Regions from separate parts of the Methylobacterium sp. WL64 genome, predicted to be linked through region 2. Evidence: riboswitches for the same ligand, from Rfam matches in the RefSeq annotation. Region 2 holds a riboswitch; each other region holds the start of a gene.

Region 1 (4,673 bases), on a different contig from region 2:
GGCGAGCCGCAAGGCCGCCTCCGCACCAACCGGGCCGAGCCGCGCGCCGGTACGGCCCGATACGGTCGCCCGCCCCCCGTCGCGGCCTGTGATCCGGTAGACCGGCTCGGCACCGCGCATCTCCAGCGCGAACGCCGCCGGCACGCCCGCAAGGTCGCCGGCGGCGAGCGCCGCGTCCGGCGGGACCGCGACGGTCTCCCAGACGATCGGGGCGAGGCGCGCGAGGCGCTCGGCCGCTGTGAGTGCCGGGAACGGCACGTAGAGCATCACCAGTCCGGAGCCGATCCACAGGGCGAAGATCAGGGCCGTGGCGATCCCGGCTCAGCGGTGGAACAGCAGCAGCCAGCGACGCGCGGCTTTGCCGACCCGCTGCCTCACCAAGTCACCGTGTAGGCGACTTCCATCGAGCGCGGCCGGCCGAGCAGCCAGTTGGTGCCGACCCCGTTCACGGCATTGCCGCTGATCGCGTAAACCTTGTCGAACAGGTTGTAGACCCGCAGGCTCAGGCGCGAATCCGCCGTCACCTGATGGTCGAGCACGAGGTTGACGAGGTTGTAGGCCGGGCGCCGGGCCGTGTTGGAGAAGTCGCTGTAGACCTGGCCGACGTTCTGGAGCCCCACGCGTGCCGTCCAGGCGCGGGCAAAGTCCCAGGTCAGCCACAGGTTGGCGACCCGCTCGGGCACGTCGATCGGCTGGTTGCCGGCATACGAGACGGTCGCGCCGTTCACGCTCTGATTGAACGTATCGTATTGCGCGTGCAGGAGCGCGAGGTTGCCGTCCAGCCGCCAGCCCGGGGCGAGGTGCCAGCCAAGCGCCAGCTCGAAGCCCTGCGAGGATTGCTGGCCGACCTGGGTCGACACGGTCGGCTGACCCGGCACGGTCGAGATCAGGTTGTCCTTGACGATCCGGTATCCGGCAACCGTCCATTCCAGTGCGCCGTCGAATGCGAGGCCCTTGGCGCCGATTTCGACCTGCGTGCCGGTGGCGAGCTGGAACCCTGAGAGCGACTGCGTCAGGGTGATGAGGCTGTTCACCGGGTCGGTCGCGAAGCTGTACTGGGCGTAGAGCGCGTTGTCCGGCGTCGGGTTGTAGACCAGCCCGAACCGGTAGCCGAGCGCCTGATAGGTTTTCTCGAACTGTGATCCGCTCTGCAAATCCTCGCGACGGAGCGTCGGCACGTCCAGGCGCACGCCGGTGAGGAACGAGAGCTTGTCCGACAGGATCACCCGGTCCTCGGCGAAGACCGAGGCCTGGCTGGTCTGTGTCGCGTAGGCCGGCTGCGCCCGCCCGTTCTGCGGGAAGTATCCTGGATCGTAGCCTATCAGCGGCACGCTGGTGGTCTGGTCGAAGGTGAAATTGTTCGTGTGGCGGAAGTCGATGTGGTTCACGTCGAACCCGACCGCGAACGCGTTCGGCAGGCCGAACAGGTTGCCCTTGACGCTCGCGTCCAGGCGATTCCCGACCTGTTCCTGGCTGTGGTAGATCTCGGTGTAGCTGCCCCGGTCGACCAGCCCGGTGCCGCGGTTGTAGGTGTATTGCTCGGTATCGAGCCAATGCCGCCGGCTGGTGAGCCGATAGGCCGTATTGCGCACGATGATGTCGTCCGAGGGCGTCCACTCGGTCTTGAACTGGGTCCAGTTATCCGACCAGGTAATCTTCGCGTCGCGGACGTTGTAGTTGTTGAACCGGATCAGGTCCGGGATCCTACCCTCGACCAGGGGCGTGCCCCAGTAGCGCGCCGGCTCCTGGTAGCCGAGGTCGTGGCTCACCGTGACGGCGAGGTCCGGGCTCGGCTGGAACAGCAGGGCGGCCGAGACGGCGAGGTTGCGGAAATCGCCCTCCGGCCGGATCCAGCCATCCGCGCGGTTGCCGCTGACGTTGAGGCGGTACGCGAAGGTGTCGCCGAATTCCTCGCGCCCGAGCGCCCCGCCCGAATCCAGCGCCAGCCGCGCGACGCCGTCGGTGCCGATCACCGCGCGCGCGGTGTTGATCGGCGCGAAGACCGGCTTCTTCGGCACCACGTTGATCACGCCGCCAATGGCGCCGTCGCCGTAGAGCACCGAGGACGGGCCGCGCAGCACCTCGATACGCTCGACGTTCCAGGTGTCGAACGGGAACGTGACCGTGTTGGCCCCGACATAGAAGCGTGTGCCGTCGTAGAGCTGCTGGATCGAGTTCGGGCCCGCGAAACCGCGCGACGTGAAGGCGCCGTTGCCGTTGCCCGGCGCCGCGATCGTGGTGATGCCGGTGGCGTCCTGGGTCACGGCTTCGGCGATCGTGTCCTGGCCGCGCAGCCGTGCGGTCTCGCCCGACACGATATCGACGCTCGCCGGCGTCTCCAGCGGCGTCAGCCCGAGCCGGCTCGCGGTCCGGTCGGGCGTGCGCAGGTTCAGCCCGGTCGGCGCAGCGCGGGTCAGGCTGACGCCGCCCTCCCCCTCGACGGAGAGCTGATCGAGGGTCACGGTTTCCTGGGCTGCGGCCGGGCTTGCCAGGAGCGTGAGCATGGCACCGCAGAGCGGTCTACGCCGGCTGCGACGAGGAAGTTTGGATCGCGACATGGTGAGGATAGGTCCGAGCGCGGCGGCCGCCGGTTCAGATGCCCTAATAGCAATGTAATAACATTACAATTGCGGATGCGTGTCTGATCCGGTCCGGTCCACGCGCGGCGGCCCGGGTGAAGGATCAGGCCGCGTGCAAACGCGGCCGGGATCGGCACGACAAGGGAAAGCATCGGGAACCGGGACGCGGGCGCGCTTGCTGTGGCACGTCACCGCGAACGAGGCCTCGCCGACCGCGCTCGCGCACGGCCGTCTCGACACCCGCCAGGACACCCCGCCTGACGCGTTTCGCGTGTGACCACGGCTGACGGCAGGTCTCCTGGCTCGCGGGTCGCCGCCCTCGCACCGTCTTCCCGGGCTTGAGACCCAGTGACGTGGTGGTGAAGGACTCGCCGCTCACAGTTGCGGGGACAGCCGCGGTTTCAGGGCAGGCCCCTCACCGCGTTCCCTTTTGATCCCCGAGGGGAACCGTCGCCGACTAGCGTGGCTGTATGCCGGTGGAACGTCAAGCGTGTGGATATCCGGCCCCCTGCGTGGGCGGCCTGCGATCAGGCGCACGATCGCCTCGCGCGATGCTTAACGGATCACGGGCCCCCGACGGTATGGCGCAAAATTTTGTATTTCCACCGTACTAGTATTTTTGGACATGACTTGCTGTTCTAACGAATTATAAATTTATTTTCCAAATATCAGCGTTGTTATTCTGGAACTAAGCAAATTGACATCCGCTTTTTACCTTTATAAAAATACCGGAACTTTTTTTGATCTGTCGCGTAAAATTTTCGAGCCGAAATCGGAGGTGGTTCAAGACGGCGCATCGGCTAAAATAGTGGTTTTCGCTCTGTCGCTTATTCGCCAAATTTGCAAAACCTGGTAGGAGAATCATTATGAATTCACCTTATGTATTAGAGAATCCCTGTCATCCTGGCGGGTTCGTTCGCCGCAATATCCTTGAGCCGCGTAACCTAACCGTCATGGCTGCGGCCAGCCTGCTCAACGTGACGCGCCAAACGCTGTCCGACTTCTTGAACGAGAAGATCGCTCTTACGGCCGAACTGGCTCTGCGGGTCGAGAAGGTGTTCGGGGCCCGCATGGAGATGCTGATGGAGATGCAGACCCACTACGATATCTCGCGCGCGCGGAAACTCGAACAGAAGGTCGAGAGGGAACTCGCGGGCCGGACCGGCGTCCAGACCCCGACCGAAAGGCCTCAGGTAATCGTCAAGCGCGTTCACGCGTTTGGGTGAGCTCAATTCGTGGCGACCGGTTGTCCGGGATGCCGGGCCGTTACCGGATCTCCCCTGCGCGACGCGGGGTGAACGCGCATTGGTCGGGCCTCCACGCCTTGTCGTCGCTTCTTGGCCGGGACGCACCGCTTTGCGACGCATGATGGACGGCTCCGGAAAACACCTCGGCACGTTTCCGCGCGGGACCGGGTGACGATCGCAGGGGGACCAGTCCCCATGCCTTGATATCGTTCGTCGTCACGGGCCAAGGCGATCGGCATTCTCCAGATCGGACGGTACCGCGCACGCGACCCTGATCGTGTTTCATCGGAGACATTTGCTCAGGCTGTATCGCGATCAAAACATTATGCATATTTCTGAAGTTTTGCAGATTAATACAGTCAAATTCTCGATTTATTCGAAATAAATTTGTAAATCTGGATGAGATTGACATGCTGCAATCCGGTTGATATCGGCGATTTGATCGGATCTGCAAGACAATAAAATATATAACCGGCAAAATAAAGTAAGACTGTGGGTGGCTGAGGTAGTCGGCGATTCTGATGTTGCTGATGGAGCGCTGCTTGCGCCCATGTGCCCGTGAGGTCTGCCGCAGTTCCGATCAGTCGATCAAAACGCTCATCCGAAAACGATTGTGTCAATCGACGAAGGAGTCCCAGGTGAACGCTGTCCATCAACCGGCAAATCCGTGTCATCCCGGTCTGTTTGTTCGCCGCAAGGTCTTCGAGCCGCGCAACCTGACCATCATGGAGGCTGCCGGTCTTCTGGGCGTCACGCGTCACGCGCTCACCGACTTTCTCACCGAGAAGACCCCTTTGACTGCCGACCTGGCTTTCCAGATCGAGCAGGCGTTCGGGTACAGCATGGA
Region 2 (4,673 bases):
GGGCGGTAGACGAGGCCGGCCCGCGGCGAGGCCGCCACGCGCGATTGATCGACCTGGCTGCGCGGGGCCCGCTCCCGGAAGGACTGCTCGAAGATGTCCACCCGCATCCCCACGAGCGCCCGCCATTCCGGGGTGAGGACGATCTCGTCCTGCGCGTAGAGGCCGGTGTTGGTGACCCGCTCCAGGTTGTTGCGCGGGATGGTGATCGGCGGCAGCGCCTGCCCGTAGACGGGCGCGTAGATGTCGAGCGCGAAGGGGCTCGTGCGGAAATTCGAGCGGAAGTACTGCGTCCGGCTGTCGGTGCTCTCGCGGTCCAGCCCAAGCAGCACCGTGTGGCCGATCCCGGCCGTGTCGAAGCGCCCGAGCAGTTCGGCCTGCCCGATCGCCACGTCCCAGCGGTAGTCGCGCACGTTGCGGTCGCGCGCCACGGTGCGGTTGTCGGCGGCGAGCGAACGGACCTCGGCCGACTCGCCCGCCAGGTCGCCCGTGTTGAGGTAGGTCGCGAGCCGCATCTGCCAGGCGTCGTCGAAGCGATGATCGACGCGCACCTGCAGGGTGTTGTTGGTCTGATAGGTGCTCTGGCCCGGCTCCCCCAGGAAGCGTGAGATCGGCAGGAAGCCGAGCTGCTTGTTGATCGCGATCACCCCGCGGTCGAACACGATGCGGTTCTTGACGAACTCGGTCTCGACCGTGACGCGGGTATCCGGCGTCACCTGCCAGCTGATCACCGGCGCCACGAGCAGCCGGTCGCTGTTGACGAAGTCCCGGAAGCTGCCGGCGCCCTGGGCCGCGAGGTTGAACCGGTACAGGACCGTGCCATCCTCGTTGAGCGCGCCGCCGGCATCGACCGTCCCGCGCGTCAGCCCGAACGAATCGATCTGGGTGCCCATCTCGACGAAGCGCTGGGCGGTGGGCTGCTTGGTGATGAGGTTCACCAGCCCGCCCGGATCGCTGCGCCCGACCAGTCCGGCGCCGGGGCCCTTCAGCACCTCGATCCGCTCGATGTTCTGGGCGTCGGGCGGCGGGGGCGTGCCGCGATTGAGCGGGAAACCGTTCTTGTAGATCTCCGAGGTCGTCACCCCGCGGATGGCGTAGCTGAACAGGCTCAGGCCGCCGAAATTGTTCTGCTGCGCGACGCCGGGGAGGTAGTTGAACACGCGATCGACGCGGGTGGCGGCGAGGTCGCTGATCACCTCCCGGGGGGCGACGGTGACCACCTGCGGCACGTCGATCTGCCGGGTCGGGGTCCGGGTCGCGCTGACGGCCCGGGTCGCACCGTAGCCCGGCGTCGGCCCGATCAGGCCGATGCTGTCCGACGCGGCCGTCGTACCGGGGGCTGGGCTGCCGCCGACATGCTCGACCGAGACCTCCTCCAGGGCGATGCTCTCCTGCGCCCGCGTCTCGCCGGCCGGCGAGCCCGCCGTCAGGATCGCCGCGAGGGCGACACGCGGGCTCTGGCGGCGGAAGGGAGACCGGGAACGGCTCCGCGGGCCCCGGGCTTTCGCGGAGGGATGGGTCGTGGTCGGCTTCGGGCGGACTGGCACCGGCACACTCATGGTTGTCGAGCCGGAGGCTTCAGCGTGAGCGCGTGCGGGCGACGGGCCCACGGGGCCGCGCCGTCCCTGCGTTCCGCCGGGGCACCCCGCCCGAGGGTCGTCGTCGCGCCGAGGCAGGTCTCCTGGCTCGCGGGTCACGATCCCGGCCTGGTCTTCCCGATGCGACGCATCAGTGACCACGGGCGGCAGGGACTCACCGCTTACAGTTGCGGGGGCAGCTTCGGCCTTGCCCGTACGAGCGCACCGAATTCCCATCTTCGCCCGCGGACCGAAGCCCGCGGGAACCTTGGCCGCCCGATACTCGCCACCGCGCCCCCGGGGGTCAATGCCTCAACGACAGAATGCAATAACGTTACACACGCTGTGGTTTCAGGGATACATCGGCCTCCCGGTTCGCCAGCTCACGGTTTCGGCTCTGGCGGATGAGCGAGCCCGGGCGAGCAGCGGGGGGGGCCTTCCGGGGCCGGATCCGGGATCTCTTCCACGTGGCCGCGGAAGCCAGCGCCGGACGTCGGCCTGTCGGCGCGCGGTGGCGGCGAGACGGCCAGCAGGCAGCCCGGCCGAGACCGCGATGGTCTGCCAGGGACCGGACGGCGCGGCCATCCGGGCGTGTTCACCGTGCGGAGCCACCCGCAGGCGGAGCGCCAGGCCCGGGTTGGCCGCAGCCTCGTCCAGGAACCCGGACCTGTCCGGATCGGGTGGGTGTTGGCCCCAGACCGGGACGGACGCGCCGCCTCCATGCTCTTCCGATCCCGCTCGGCCGCAAACCGTAAGGCAGCGATTCGACACGGCGTTCGATCCGTCCGGATACGGTCTTGCGTCCACCTGGGGCGGCCCCCGATCTGTTTCGAGACGCGGCCCGGATTGCACCCGCGGTGCCAGGGAGCGACGCGCCTCGGCGCGAGGCCGGGCGAACTCCGGGCCGCCGCCGGGCTCATCCGTATCGGGCGCGCGGCGTGGGCCGGGCGCGTCGAGACCCGCATCAGATCGGCGGGCTGCGAGCCTCCCGCGCGGGCTTCGCGGTGCGTGCCGGCCTCCGGTGGGCCCTCGGGGCGCGGCACCTGCGGCTTGGCTTCGACACCGGGTCGCGGCGTCGCGAACCTGAACGGCCGCAGGGGGTTTGCTTTCCGAAGAGCGCGGTCGGCACCGACGCGGTACGCCGCGCTGCGTGGAGAACATGATGATGGACAGCACCCTGGCTTCGGTAACGGTCCCTTCCCTGAAGGCCGCTCGATCGGCGCGAGACCGCCTGGCCCGTGCCGGGTTTGCCCGCAACAGCATCGACATCGAGCGGCATGGCGACGGGTTTGAGGTCTCGATCAACACGCGCGAAGAGAACAAGGCACGGGCCGAGCGTATCTTGACCGGATCGCCGCTGGGCAACGACCTCCGGCAGGCCGGGGAACAGGCGGCCGACTTCGTGCACGGCAACCGCTCCTTCGCCCTGGGCCTCGCCGCATTGGCCGGTTTCGCGATCTTCAGCCTGACGAAGCGCCGGTGACCCTCGTACCCGCCGTCAATCGGCTCGCGCGCCGGTTCCGTGCCGGCGCACCGTCACGACGCGTGCCCTCCCGACGAGGGTGCGGGTGCGGGATGGCTACCGGATCTCACCCCTCCGCGCTGAGAAGCCGTGGAGGGGGCGTGGAGGGGGCAGCGGGGTAAGCCCGCGTCTGCTCTAAGCCAGCCATCCGGCCTGCGAAGTCCGCGCCCATCAGCGTGAAGCCGATCCCGCCGGGCGGCTCGGTTCCGGTTCGACCCGTCGCGAGGCGATGCTTGTGATGCGCAGTGTGGACCGCGTCCTGATCGGCCTCGGCCTCGCCGTCTGGCTGCCCGCCCTACCGTTTGCCATCGCGTTGGCCGTGGGCAATGGGGCCGGCTGCACGTTGAGCGAGAACGACGTCCATCCGTGCGTGATCGCCGGGATCGATCTCGGTCTACCCCTGACGCTGATGGCGCTCATGGGCTGGGTCGTCGTCGCGATGCTGCCCTTGATGGCGCTCACGCTGGTGGCGGGTGTGGTTTGGGGCGGCGTCCGCATCGGTCTGACTTGGCGGCGTGGGCGGGGAACACGCCGCGCTGCCGATCGTCCAGCCCCATAGCCGCGGTTGCCGCCCCGCGATTGTGACCGTTCCTGCCTGCATGCTACGCCCTGCGGAGCGGCTGAGCGAAACCTCGACGGATACGGCTCCATGGGCGACCCGACCGACGCATCACCCTGGTCCGCGCCGGGTCCCGCCGAAGGGCTTTGGGCATGACCTCCATCTCGGGTCTGCCCGCCTTCCTGCTCTACCTCGTGACGGCTGGGGGACTGATCGGCCTCTACCTTCTCGTCTACACGCTCGCCACCGCCCACAATGAGCTCGCGCTGATCCGGCGGGACGTGGCCGCGGCCGCGGTGGCGCTGGGCTTCAGCCTCGTCGGCTTCGCGTTGCCGCTCTCGGTGGCGATCTACAACGCCCAGTCCATCCTCGATTGCATCGTCTGGGGCCTCGTCGCCCTCGTCGTGCAGATCCTGATCTACTGGCTCGTGCGCCTCGCGGTGCCGGATCTGTCGCGGCGCATCGAGGACGGGCGGATGGCCGCCGCGGTGCTCCTCGGCGCGGCGTCCTTCGCGGGCGGCCTCGTGAATGCCGCCTCGATGACCGCCTGAGATGGCGGACGCGCGCACGGTCGGGCCCGCAGAAGACCCTGGCGAGAGCCGCCGGCGCAAGCGCTCGGCCGCGATCTCCCTCGTCCTGGTCACCGGGGCCGGAGCGGCGGCGCTCGGACTGGGCTGGCTGGATCCCTCCCAGAAGGAGGAGGACGCCCTGGTGTACGACAGCCTTTCCGCCTGCATCGGCCAGGGGCTTCGCACGGAGGAGGCCTGCACGACCGATTATGCGGCCGCCCAGGCCGCCTATTCCACGACAGCGCCGCGCTACCCCACCGCGGAGGCGTGCCGGGCGCATCACGGTCCGGACGGCTGCGTGGCGGGAGAGACGGTCGCTCCGGACGCAGCCGGCTCTTTCGTGCCCCTGATGGCCGGCTACATGATCGGGCGCACGCTGGAACAAGGCCTGCCGGCCCAGCCGCTCTACCGGCACGTGGAGGAGACCCAGGCGGCCGGCGGAGGCAGCC
Region 3 (4,673 bases), on a different contig from region 2:
CTGCATCGCCGCCCCGGTCAGCCCAAGGCTGAAGCCGACGAGGCCCCCGAGGAGGGCACGGGGCAGGCGTAGCTCCCAGAGGACGAGGGCAGGCAGTGTCGCGCGTCCTGCGAGGAGGTCACCGGCCGCCGCCGTTACGTCGAATGGGGCGTACCCGACCGCGATGGACGCCAGCGTCAAAACGAGAACCAGCAGGCCAAGGAGCCCGACGATGCCGCGTGGTCCGACGACCGCGCGTTCGATCCGGGTAGGAGGTTGAATGGGTGCGTTCATGGCACTGCCCGTTCGCGTGCGGCGGCGGCGAGTAAGGCCACGACGTCGGCGACCTGCGGACCTGGACAGGTCCAGAGCCGGTTCGGAATCGAGACGGTACGCCCCTGCCGGCGCAGCGCGTCGAGGACGGGATGATGCAGCAGGGCATCGGCCAGCGACGGCGCGCCGGGCTCCCCCTCGTCGAGGACGATGAGGTCGGCGTCGGCCAAGGCCGCCGCTTCCAGCGGGACCTGGCCGAAGCGGTCGCGACCGAGTTCGGCCGCGACGTTGACGAGGCCGGCGGCGCGGATGATCGCATCGCCAAGGCTGCCGGGTGCCACCGTGAAGGCGTTCGGACGCATCACAAGGGCCCGCAAGGGTTTGGCCGCCGGCATCACCTCGGCCAGCCGAGCGTCGAGGTCCGCGACCATCGCCTCGCCGCGCGCCGGGTGCCCGAGGGCCGCGGCGACGGTCCGGATCTGGGCCCGCACCCCCTCGAAGTCGTTGGGTACGCCGAGTTCGAGAAGGGGGAAGCCGACGCGCTTGAGCAGGCCCACCGTGGTCCGCGTCGTGAAGGCACCGGCAACGACGAGGTCGGGCCGGAGGGCGACGATCTCCTCCGACAGGCCGCGTGTCACTGCGATGCCCGTCGCCTCCCGCGCGACGGTCGAGCCGCGTGGGTCATGGGCGAGGTAGGTCACGGCGGCGACCTGATCGCGGTCGGCAAGCCGAAGGACGAGCTCGTCCGCGCAGAGGTTCATCGAGACGACGTGCCGGGGTCCCCCGGATGCCGGGGCGGCCATCCCAGCGGCAATCGACCAGATTTGGCTGACCGCCAGCATCGCCGTTAGGACCGCGAAGCCGGACCGTCGTGCCATCGGCGGTCTCAAAACGCGGTCAGGCGGACGCCGCCGTACACGGCGAGGCCTGCCCCGAGGAAGCCGGTGGGGTTCTCGTAGCGGCGGTCGAATAGGTTATCGACCCGCCCAAACACGCTCACCGTCTCGCTGACGTCGTAGTTCACCGCGAAGTTGACCAGGGTAAAGCCCGGGTTCTTGAGCCGGGCCACCGAGAAGTCGCGGTTGCCGTCGACGAAGTGGCCGAGCACGATCACGGTCCCGCTGACGGTCAGGCCCGGGAGGGGGGTCCAAAAGGCTGTCGCGCTGCCCTTGTGGCGGGGCCGTCGCAGGAGCTCCTGGTGGGTGATCTCGTTCTTGGTCACCGTGTTGGTGTAGTCGACCCGGCCCGTAAGGGTATCGGAGAACCGGACAGCGACGAAGGCTTCCGCCCCGTACGATTCGGCCCGGCCGACGTTCTCGTTCGAGGTGAACGTCGCGTTCGAGGTGATGAGGTTCTTGAAGTCGTTGGCGTAGTAAGTCGCGCCGACGAGGACGCGGTCCCCCAGGGGCTGCTCGATGCCGGCGTCGTAGCCGAGGCTCTCCTCAGGCCTGAGGTTCGGGTTGGCGAAGAAGTTCGAGGCCGGGAAGCTCTGGAACAGCTGGCTCAGGGTCGGCGCCTTGAAGCCGGTGCCGACGCTACCTTTGATCCGGGTCTCGGTGAAGGGCAGAATGTAGCTCGGCGCGACGCGGAAAGTGGTGGCCGGCCCGAACGCGTCGTTCTCGTCGTGGCGGATGTTGGCCACGAACGCCGCCCGCTCGAAGGGCGTTAGCTGCACCTCCCCGTAGCCGGCCGTGTTGCCGTTCCTCGCCCGCAGGTTGCCGGCCCCGAACGGGCTCGGGTCGGTGGTCGACAGGCTCTCGTCGTCACGCTGCGCGCCGAACAGGATCAGATTGCCGGGCGAGAGCTGGTAGTCCCCGCGGTACTCGTAGCGCGTGCGCTCGCCCAGGCCCGTTGTCGCGTCCGGCGTGGCAAGGGGGTCTAGGGGGCCCTGCTGTCTGTTGAACAGGTTCGAGTAGTTGATGGCGAAGAGGTTGTGGAAGCCGGCGAACGGCGTCCATTCGGCCTCGTTGCGGGTGAAGACCTGCTGCACGTCGGCGGCACTCCGGAACGCCGCCGGGAAGGCCGGGAAGGTGCTGAAGTCGGTGCCGGTGAACAGGAGGCGGGAATTGATGAAGCGCGTCACCGAGTTGATGCGGAAGGTGTCGGTGAACTGGTAGCCGAACTTCGCCGAGACGGTCTCGTTGTCGTAAAAATTCGGATGGATCGCCCGGCCGAGCGGGACGAGGTTCGGCGGCGTCACCGGCGTCGCGGCCGCACGGAAGTGCTGGATCGAGACCGAATAGTCGAAGCCGTCCTCCGACCCGCTGATCCTGCCGCTTTGGTTGAAGGTACCGAACGAGCCGCCCTCGCTCCGCGCGGTGGCCCTGGCCGGTCCCTCGCCACGCTTCGTCGTGAAGGAGACCGCGCCTCCAATGGCGTCGCTGCCATAGAGGCCGCTCTGGGGACCCCTGAGCACCTCGATGCGGGAGAGGTCGTCGGTCAGGAGTTGCCCGAAGTCGAAGGAGCCGTTCGGGTTCGACGGGTCGGTCGCGTCGATGCCGTCGATGAGCACCTTCACGTGGTTCGAGTTCGAGCCGCGAATGAACACCGAGGTCTGACCGCCCGGGCCGCCGGTCTGCACGACGTTGAGGCCCGGTACCTGCTGGAGGGCATCCGGGACGGTGCGGCGCTGCTGGGCCTCCAGGGTGGCGGCGGTGAGCACGGTGACGCTTGATCCGACCTGGTCGACGGGCGTCGGCACGCCGGTGGCGGAGACGGAAAGCTCGGAGAGCGTGACGGCCGCCTCGGCCCCGCGCGGGACATCGGCGAAGGGGGCGGCGGCCTGTTGCGCGAGCACGGGACCGGGAAGGGCGGCGCAGGCGAGCGCGAGCGTGCGCAAGCACGCGGTTCGGGAAGGAAAGGACACGGGACAAGCCTCGGGCGACGTCTGTGGCACGTCACCGCGAACGAGGCCTGGGCGCTTGCCTGCCGTTAGGGCAGCCGGGCGCTTCGACACCCATCAGGACACCCCGCCCGATGCGTTTCGCGTGTGACCACGACTGACGGCAGGTCTCCTGGCTCGCGGGTCACCGCCCTCTCATCGTCTTCCCAGGCCCGAAGACCCAGTGACGTGTTGATGATGGGCTCGCCGCTTACAGTTGCGGGGGCAGCCGCGGCTTCGGGAAGGCCCTTTCGGACCTCATCCTCACCGCGTTCCCTTTTGATCCTCCGGGGAGGAACCGTCGGACATACAGGACCTAAGGGAATGGCCCAGCGTCAATGTCACTTCGGGGTTTTCCGCCCTGTGTGTTCATAACGTTACAAGTCGGGCCTCGGGGTCGATGGCATTCGGTTCGGACCGCGGCAGTCCCCAGCCCTTCACCAGGCCGTAGACCGCAGGGATTACCACGAGGGTCAGGACGGTCGACGAGACCATGCCGCCGATCATGGGGACCGCGATCCGCTGCATAACCTCAGAGCCCGATCCGGTGCTCCACAGGATCGGCAGGAGCCCGGCCATGATGGCGACCACCGTCATCACCTTCGGACGCACCCGCTCCACCGCGCCGATCATGATGGCCCTCCGCAGGTCGGCACGGGTGAGTGCCCGTCCGGCGCGGTCGCATCCGGCCCGGATCTCGGCCAGCGCATGATCGAGGTAGACCAGCATGATCACCCCGGTCTCGGCCGCGACGCCTGCCAGTGCTATGAAGCCGACGGCCACCGCCACCGACAGGTTGAAGCCCATCCACCACATCAGCCAGACCCCGCCGACGAGCGCGAACGGCAGCGACAGCATCACGATCAGGGTCTCGGTCAGTCGACGGAAGTTGAGGTACAGCAGCAGGAACACGATCAGCAGCGTCAGCGGCACCACGACCTTGAGCCGGGCCGTCGCCCGGTCGAGGTACTCGACCTGACCGCTCCACTGCACGAGGGTACCCTGCGGCAGGCTCACCTCTTTGGCGACCGCCGCCCGCGCCTCGGCGACGTAGCCCCCAAGGTCGCGACCGGCGACGTCGACGTAGATGAAGACCGCGAGTTGCCCGTTCTCGGTCCGGATCTGGGTCGGGCCACGGTTCAACTGAACCTTGGCGACCTCACCGAGCGGTACCGTGCCCCCACCCGGGATCGGCACCTGAACCTCGGAGGCGATGGAGCGCGGGTCGGAGCGGAAGGCGCGCGGGTAGCGCACATTGACGGTGTAGCGCTCGCGGCCCTCGACGGTGTTGGTGACGCTCTCGCCGCCGAGCGCCATCCCGATCACGTCCTGCACGTCGCCGACGGTCAGCCCGTACCGGCCCAGCGCCTCGCGGTCGGGGGTGATGTCGAGGAAGTAGCCGCCCTGCACCCGTTCGGCGTAGGCGCTCGACGTGCCCGGCACCGCCTTCACCACCGCCTCGACCTGGCGGGCGACCTTCTCCATCTCGGAAAGGTCCGTCCCCAGCACCTTGATCCCGACCGGCGTACGGATGCCGGTC
Region 4 (4,673 bases), on a different contig from region 2:
GCCGTGACGTCGGCGATCAGCGACTCGCTCTGCGTCTCCACCGGCAATCCGAGACCCTGCGCATAGGCCTCGACCGCGGCGATCACCGGGTTCAGCCGGTTCTCGAAGACCAGCTTGATCGAGCGGATGCGGCCCTCGCCGAGCAGCCGGTCGATCACCATGCGGTAGAACGCGAAGGGCGGCTGGGGATAATGCGGGTCGACCCAGGTGCTGAAGATGTCGCCCGAGCGGATGTGGATCAGGAGCTGGTCGTCGGGCTTGGGCGGGACCGTCGCCGGCAGGCCGTTGAACAGGGGGCGGATCATCCCCTGGATGATCGCCCGTGAATCCGGCGGCGCGTCGAGGCTCACCTGCCGCTGGAACTGCGTCGGATCGAAGAACAGGCCGGACAGGAAGTACCCGTCGGTCGGCAGCGGCTCGTCCGGAGGCAGGAAGGTGATGCCGTCACAAGTCAGCCGCTCGGTCAGGAAGATGACTTTGCTGCGGTCGAACTTCGGAACCGCCACGTATTTCAGGTTCAGCGCCTTCGCGACCGACAGGGCGATGATGTACTGGATCAAGCAGTTGCCGAAGGCGCCGTTCTGGAACACCGCCACGCCCACGAGGGCGCCGCTCGTGCGACCCGGATTGCTCTCCAGGGTATAGGCGGTGAAGGCGTTGGCGCCGGGCTTCTCGTTCAGGAGCGTCACGTCGAGGCCCAGCATGGCCCGCAGGGCGATCAGGTCGAACGCCGCCTCCTCGCACATGACCCGGACCGTGACGTTCGGCATCGAGGCCGGCATCGCGACGCGGACGGAACGCGTCCAGGCGCGCTCGTCGGCCTCAATGACGACCGTGCCGGCCTCCGACTCGACCGGACGGGACGCGATGCCCGGTGCGGACCACGTCACGCCGTCCTGCGAGAACAGGATGGCGCCCTCCGCGACCGAACCGCCCTCCCCGCACGGGATCCCGACAACGGACCGGACCGGGAAGCGGCCGCCGAGGTCGAGGTCCAGCCAGGTCCTATCCGCCTCGACAACGCGCTGCGGGGCGCGGCCGGACGCGAGATCGACGAGGGCGGATGTCGGGGCGTCTTCCGGGGCCATCGTGTCTCCGAGGCGGGCTGGACCAAACGCGCCGAGGTCGGGGCCGGAGGGCGCGCCCGGCGGTGCCCGTATCGAACCCGACGCGTCAAGCCCATGGGCGCACCGCGAGGGCGCCCGACCGATTCATTCTCCCGTCTTGGTCTTGAGCAGCAGGATCTCGATATCGCGCTGCGGGACGAAGTCCCTCATCACCGTCTCGAAGGTCGTCGGGCCGGTCTTCTTCACGTTGGCCCCGCAGAACGAGACCAGGGTCGTAGGATCCCCCTTGTCCACGACCAGCTTGAACTGGCCGATCGGGCCAGCCCAGTTGCCGCCGGAGCTGATCACGTGGGAGAGGGACCGTTCGTAGGCCTGGAACGCCCGGCTGCCGTCGGCGCTCGACCGCCGGTACAGGGCCTGGGCCACCCGCTCGAAGGTCGGGTCCGTGCAATATCGGGTCGCGTAGTGCGCCTTCTGCGCCGGGTCGAGGTTCGGCCCGCCGTAGGACAGGCTCGCGAGACCGCCGAGGCTCGGGACGTAGCTCTGGCGCACCGCGATCTCGCGCCCGGCGGGAAAGACCTGCCGGCGCCAGAATTTCGACTTCAATGTCCAGAGCGGGGCATCCGCGATCGTCCCGTCCTTGTGCTCCTGCCGCTCCAGGATGCCGGCCGCGATCAGGTCGCGCCGCTGGCGCTCGCCGAGGCGGCGCAGGGCCGCTTCCGTCGCCGCGGTGGTTGGCACGAGCGGGATCCCCAGCGCCTTGAGCCGAGCGGTGATCTCCACGGGCGGTGTATCGCTCCGCATCAGGAACGCCCGCTGCTCGACCTGCGATTCGACAGGCTCGCCATCGACCGCGGACTGGAACTTCAGGAAGTTGTCGTGCGCCGGATCGGGGAGCGAAACCAGCATCTCGGAGTCGCCGGTGATGTCGGGCATTGGGAACGCGATCGTGGTCACGATGTCGGAATCGGTCAGGTTGCGGAACCGATAGTCGATCTGCACGGCCTGCTCGGAGAGGTACAGATCCTCGGCCGCGAGGGCGATCGTGTCGGCCTTTTCCAGGACGAGCCCCCCGGCGATGAGCGCGGCGGTGCTGTCGTCGGACCGGACCGGAAGGGACGTGGCCGCCAGGACGACGAGGGCCAGCGACAAGGTACGCATCGACATCAACGCTCAAGGGTTCGAGAATCGGACATGGGCCGGAATCGTCCACGCCGGCCGTTACACGGCGCCGGTGCCGCGGGCCAAGCGCCGACGGCGGTCGCGACGCGTCGAAGTCCGTCCCGCCGATGCGTTTCGACACTCACGGCCACCGCCCGACCCGCATATCCGTGCCGTACCCCAAGAGTCCGAAACGATTCCGCCGGGCCTCCGTTGTGCGAGAGCTGTCATGCGTCTACAACGATGGCGTGACGGTGCCCCGGAGACGGGGTGAAAAGGGAATGCGGTGAGGGGTACGAACCTCGAAACCGCGGCTGCCCCCGCAACTGTGAGCGGCGAGCGTCTGCCAGTAGGCCACCGGAGCGATCCGGGAAGGCGGCAGGCGCGCCGAGCCGCGAGCCAGGAGACCTGCCGTCACGATGAGATCCCGCAATGCCGCCGGTGGGGCGGTTGGAGACATGTTGATGACCACCTCGACCCTCGCCCCCATCGCCACCGGCACCCGCGCCGGAGAGCGTCCGGTTGCCGTCGCGCTCGCGGCCTTCCTGGGCCTCGGCCTCCTGTTCATGGCGGGCTTCTCGCCGGCGATCGCGCTGCACAACGCCGCGCACGATTTCCGGCATACCCAGAACTTCCCCTGCCACTGACGCCCCTGGCGCAGGGATGATCATCCGGCTTCTGTCGGCGGCCCTGGCCGCCGGCTTCCTCGCGGCCGCCGTCGTGACCGGCCTCGAGTTGACGCTGACGTCGCCGCTGATCGTGGCGGCCGAGCGCTATGAGACCAAGCAGACGCACCAGGCCGAGCGCAGGCTCCCGATCATGTCGGCTCAGGTCGTGCTGGCTCATGCGGGGCACGATCATGGCACACCGGACGCCGCACCCGAGTGGCAGCCCGGCGAGGGGTTGCCCCGGATGGCCTTCACCGCTCTGGCGACGCTCGTGGGCGGGGTCGGCTACGCCCTCCTGCTCGGTGCGGTGATCTTGGCCTGCGGCCGTGAGCCGACGCGGCAGGTCGGTGTCGCGTTCGCGATCGCGGGCTTCGCCAGCGTCGCTCTGGCCCCGGGCCTGGGATTGCCGCCGGAATTGCCGGGCAGCGAGGCGGCACCGCTCGCCGCCCGTCAGGCCTGGTGGGTGATGACCGCCGCCGCCACCGGGATGGGCCTGTACCTGATCACGGTCCGGCGCTCGCTGATCGCGATCCTGGGCGGCCTCGTGCTGATCGTGGCGCCGCACGTCGCCGGTGCGCCGCAGGCTGCGGAGGTGTCCTCGGAGCTTCCCGCGGCACTCGCGGCGCAGTTCGTGGCGCGCTCGCTGGCGATCAGCTTCGTCTTCTGGATGCTGATCGGCCTCGGCTTCGGCTGGGCCTGGCAGGCTTTCGGCCGTGGAAACGCACGCGGGACGGTGCATGCCTGAGGCCGTCATGCCTGAGACCGTCCTTTACGTTTGTACGACCTGTCGCCGCCCGGGCGACGATCCGGACGGGCCCCGGGCCGGCGCGCGCCTGCTCGAGGCCCTGCGCGCGCGCAACACGTCCGGGCAGCTGCGGATCGAGGGGGTCGAGTGCCTGTCGGTGTGCAAGCGGCCCTGTTCCGTGGCGGTCGTGTCCGAGACCCGCTGGACCTACGTCTACGGCGATATGGACCCGTCCGAGTCGGCGGCGACCATCCTGGACGGGCTGGCCGCTTACGCGGCGACGCCGGACGGCATCGTGCCCTGGCGGGAGCGCCCTGCCGCATTCAAGACCGGCGTGATCGCCCGCATCCCGCCCTTTCCCGATCCCCGCCCGCTTCCGGCCGGCACCTTGGAGGCTGCGGAATGACCATCGTGACCAAGATCCCCTGCACCATCGTCACCGGCTTCCTGGGGGCCGGCAAGACGACGCTGGTCCGCCACGTCATCGAGAACGCCAAGGGCCGCCGCCTGGCGATCCTGGTCAACGAGTTCGGTGATGTCGGCTTCGACAAGTCGTTCCTGGCCGCCTGCGGCGTCGAGGGCTGCACCGAGGACTCCATCGTGGAGCTGCCGAACGGCTGCATCTGCTGCACGGTCGCCGACGACTTCGTGCCGGCGCTCGAGAGCCTGCTCGGTCGCGCCGAGCCGCCGGAGCACATCCTGATCGAGACCTCCGGCCTCGCCCTGCCGAAGCCGCTGGTCCAGGCGTTCCAGTGGCCGGCCATCCGCTCGCGGGTCACCGTCGACGGCGTCGTCGCCGTGGTGGACGGGCCGGCCGTGGCCGCGGGCGCCTTCGCGGAGGATCCCGAGGCCCTGGCCGCCCAGCGCGCCGCCGACACGGCGGTCGACCACGACAACCCGCTGGAGGAGGTGTTCGAGGACCAGCTCCTCTGTGCCGACCTCGTCGTGCTCAACAAGTCCGACCTGCTCGACGCCGAGACCCGCGCCCGGGTTCGCGCCGAGGTCGAGGCTCACCTGCCCCGCGCCGTGAAG

The links. Region 2 has a riboswitch for cobalamin ahead of FV242_RS17835 (TonB-dependent siderophore receptor). Riboswitches for the same ligand answer to the same signal wherever they lie in the genome.
Positions count from the first base shown of each region.
Region 1: linked by a shared signal. The riboswitch ahead of FV242_RS05185 (TonB-dependent siderophore receptor) and the one ahead of FV242_RS17835 (TonB-dependent siderophore receptor) in region 2 are both predicted to bind cobalamin.
Region 3: linked by a shared signal. The riboswitch ahead of FV242_RS05965 (TonB-dependent siderophore receptor) and the one ahead of FV242_RS17835 (TonB-dependent siderophore receptor) in region 2 are both predicted to bind cobalamin.
Region 4: linked by a shared signal. The riboswitch ahead of FV242_RS08750 (CbtB domain-containing protein) and the one ahead of FV242_RS17835 (TonB-dependent siderophore receptor) in region 2 are both predicted to bind cobalamin.

Region 1 covers NZ_VRVA01000006.1:66,959-71,631, reverse strand. Annotated here, with positions in the region: gene FV242_RS05190 (PepSY domain-containing protein) at 1-267, opposite strand, end outside; gene FV242_RS05185 (TonB-dependent siderophore receptor) at 375-2,504, opposite strand; cobalamin riboswitch at 2,850-3,046, opposite strand; gene FV242_RS05180 (HigA family addiction module antitoxin) at 3,446-3,805, shown strand; gene FV242_RS05175 (HigA family addiction module antitoxin) at 4,348-4,673, shown strand, end outside.
Region 2 covers NZ_VRVA01000042.1:19,459-24,131, reverse strand. Annotated here, with positions in the region: gene FV242_RS17835 (TonB-dependent siderophore receptor) at 1-1,544, opposite strand, end outside; cobalamin riboswitch at 1,651-1,860, opposite strand; gene FV242_RS17830 (hypothetical protein) at 2,737-3,057, shown strand; gene FV242_RS17825 (hypothetical protein) at 3,335-3,655, shown strand; gene FV242_RS17820 (DUF350 domain-containing protein) at 3,808-4,206, shown strand; gene FV242_RS17815 (DUF1190 domain-containing protein) at 4,208-4,673, shown strand, end outside.
Region 3 covers NZ_VRVA01000007.1:79,608-84,280, reverse strand. Annotated here, with positions in the region: gene FV242_RS05975 (iron ABC transporter permease) at 1-273, opposite strand, end outside; gene FV242_RS05970 (ABC transporter substrate-binding protein) at 270-1,055, opposite strand; gene FV242_RS05965 (TonB-dependent siderophore receptor) at 1,139-3,091, opposite strand; cobalamin riboswitch at 3,239-3,451, opposite strand; gene FV242_RS05960 (efflux RND transporter permease subunit) at 3,503-4,673, opposite strand, start outside.
Region 4 covers NZ_VRVA01000012.1:23,152-27,824, forward strand. Annotated here, with positions in the region: gene FV242_RS08740 (coagulation factor 5 8 type domain-containing protein) at 1-1,088, opposite strand, end outside; gene FV242_RS08745 (DUF4424 domain-containing protein) at 1,212-2,234, opposite strand; cobalamin riboswitch at 2,464-2,659, shown strand; gene FV242_RS08750 (CbtB domain-containing protein) at 2,693-2,875, shown strand; gene FV242_RS08755 (CbtA family protein) at 2,892-3,641, shown strand; gene FV242_RS08760 (DUF1636 domain-containing protein) at 3,649-4,047, shown strand; gene cobW (cobalamin biosynthesis protein CobW) at 4,044-4,673, shown strand, end outside.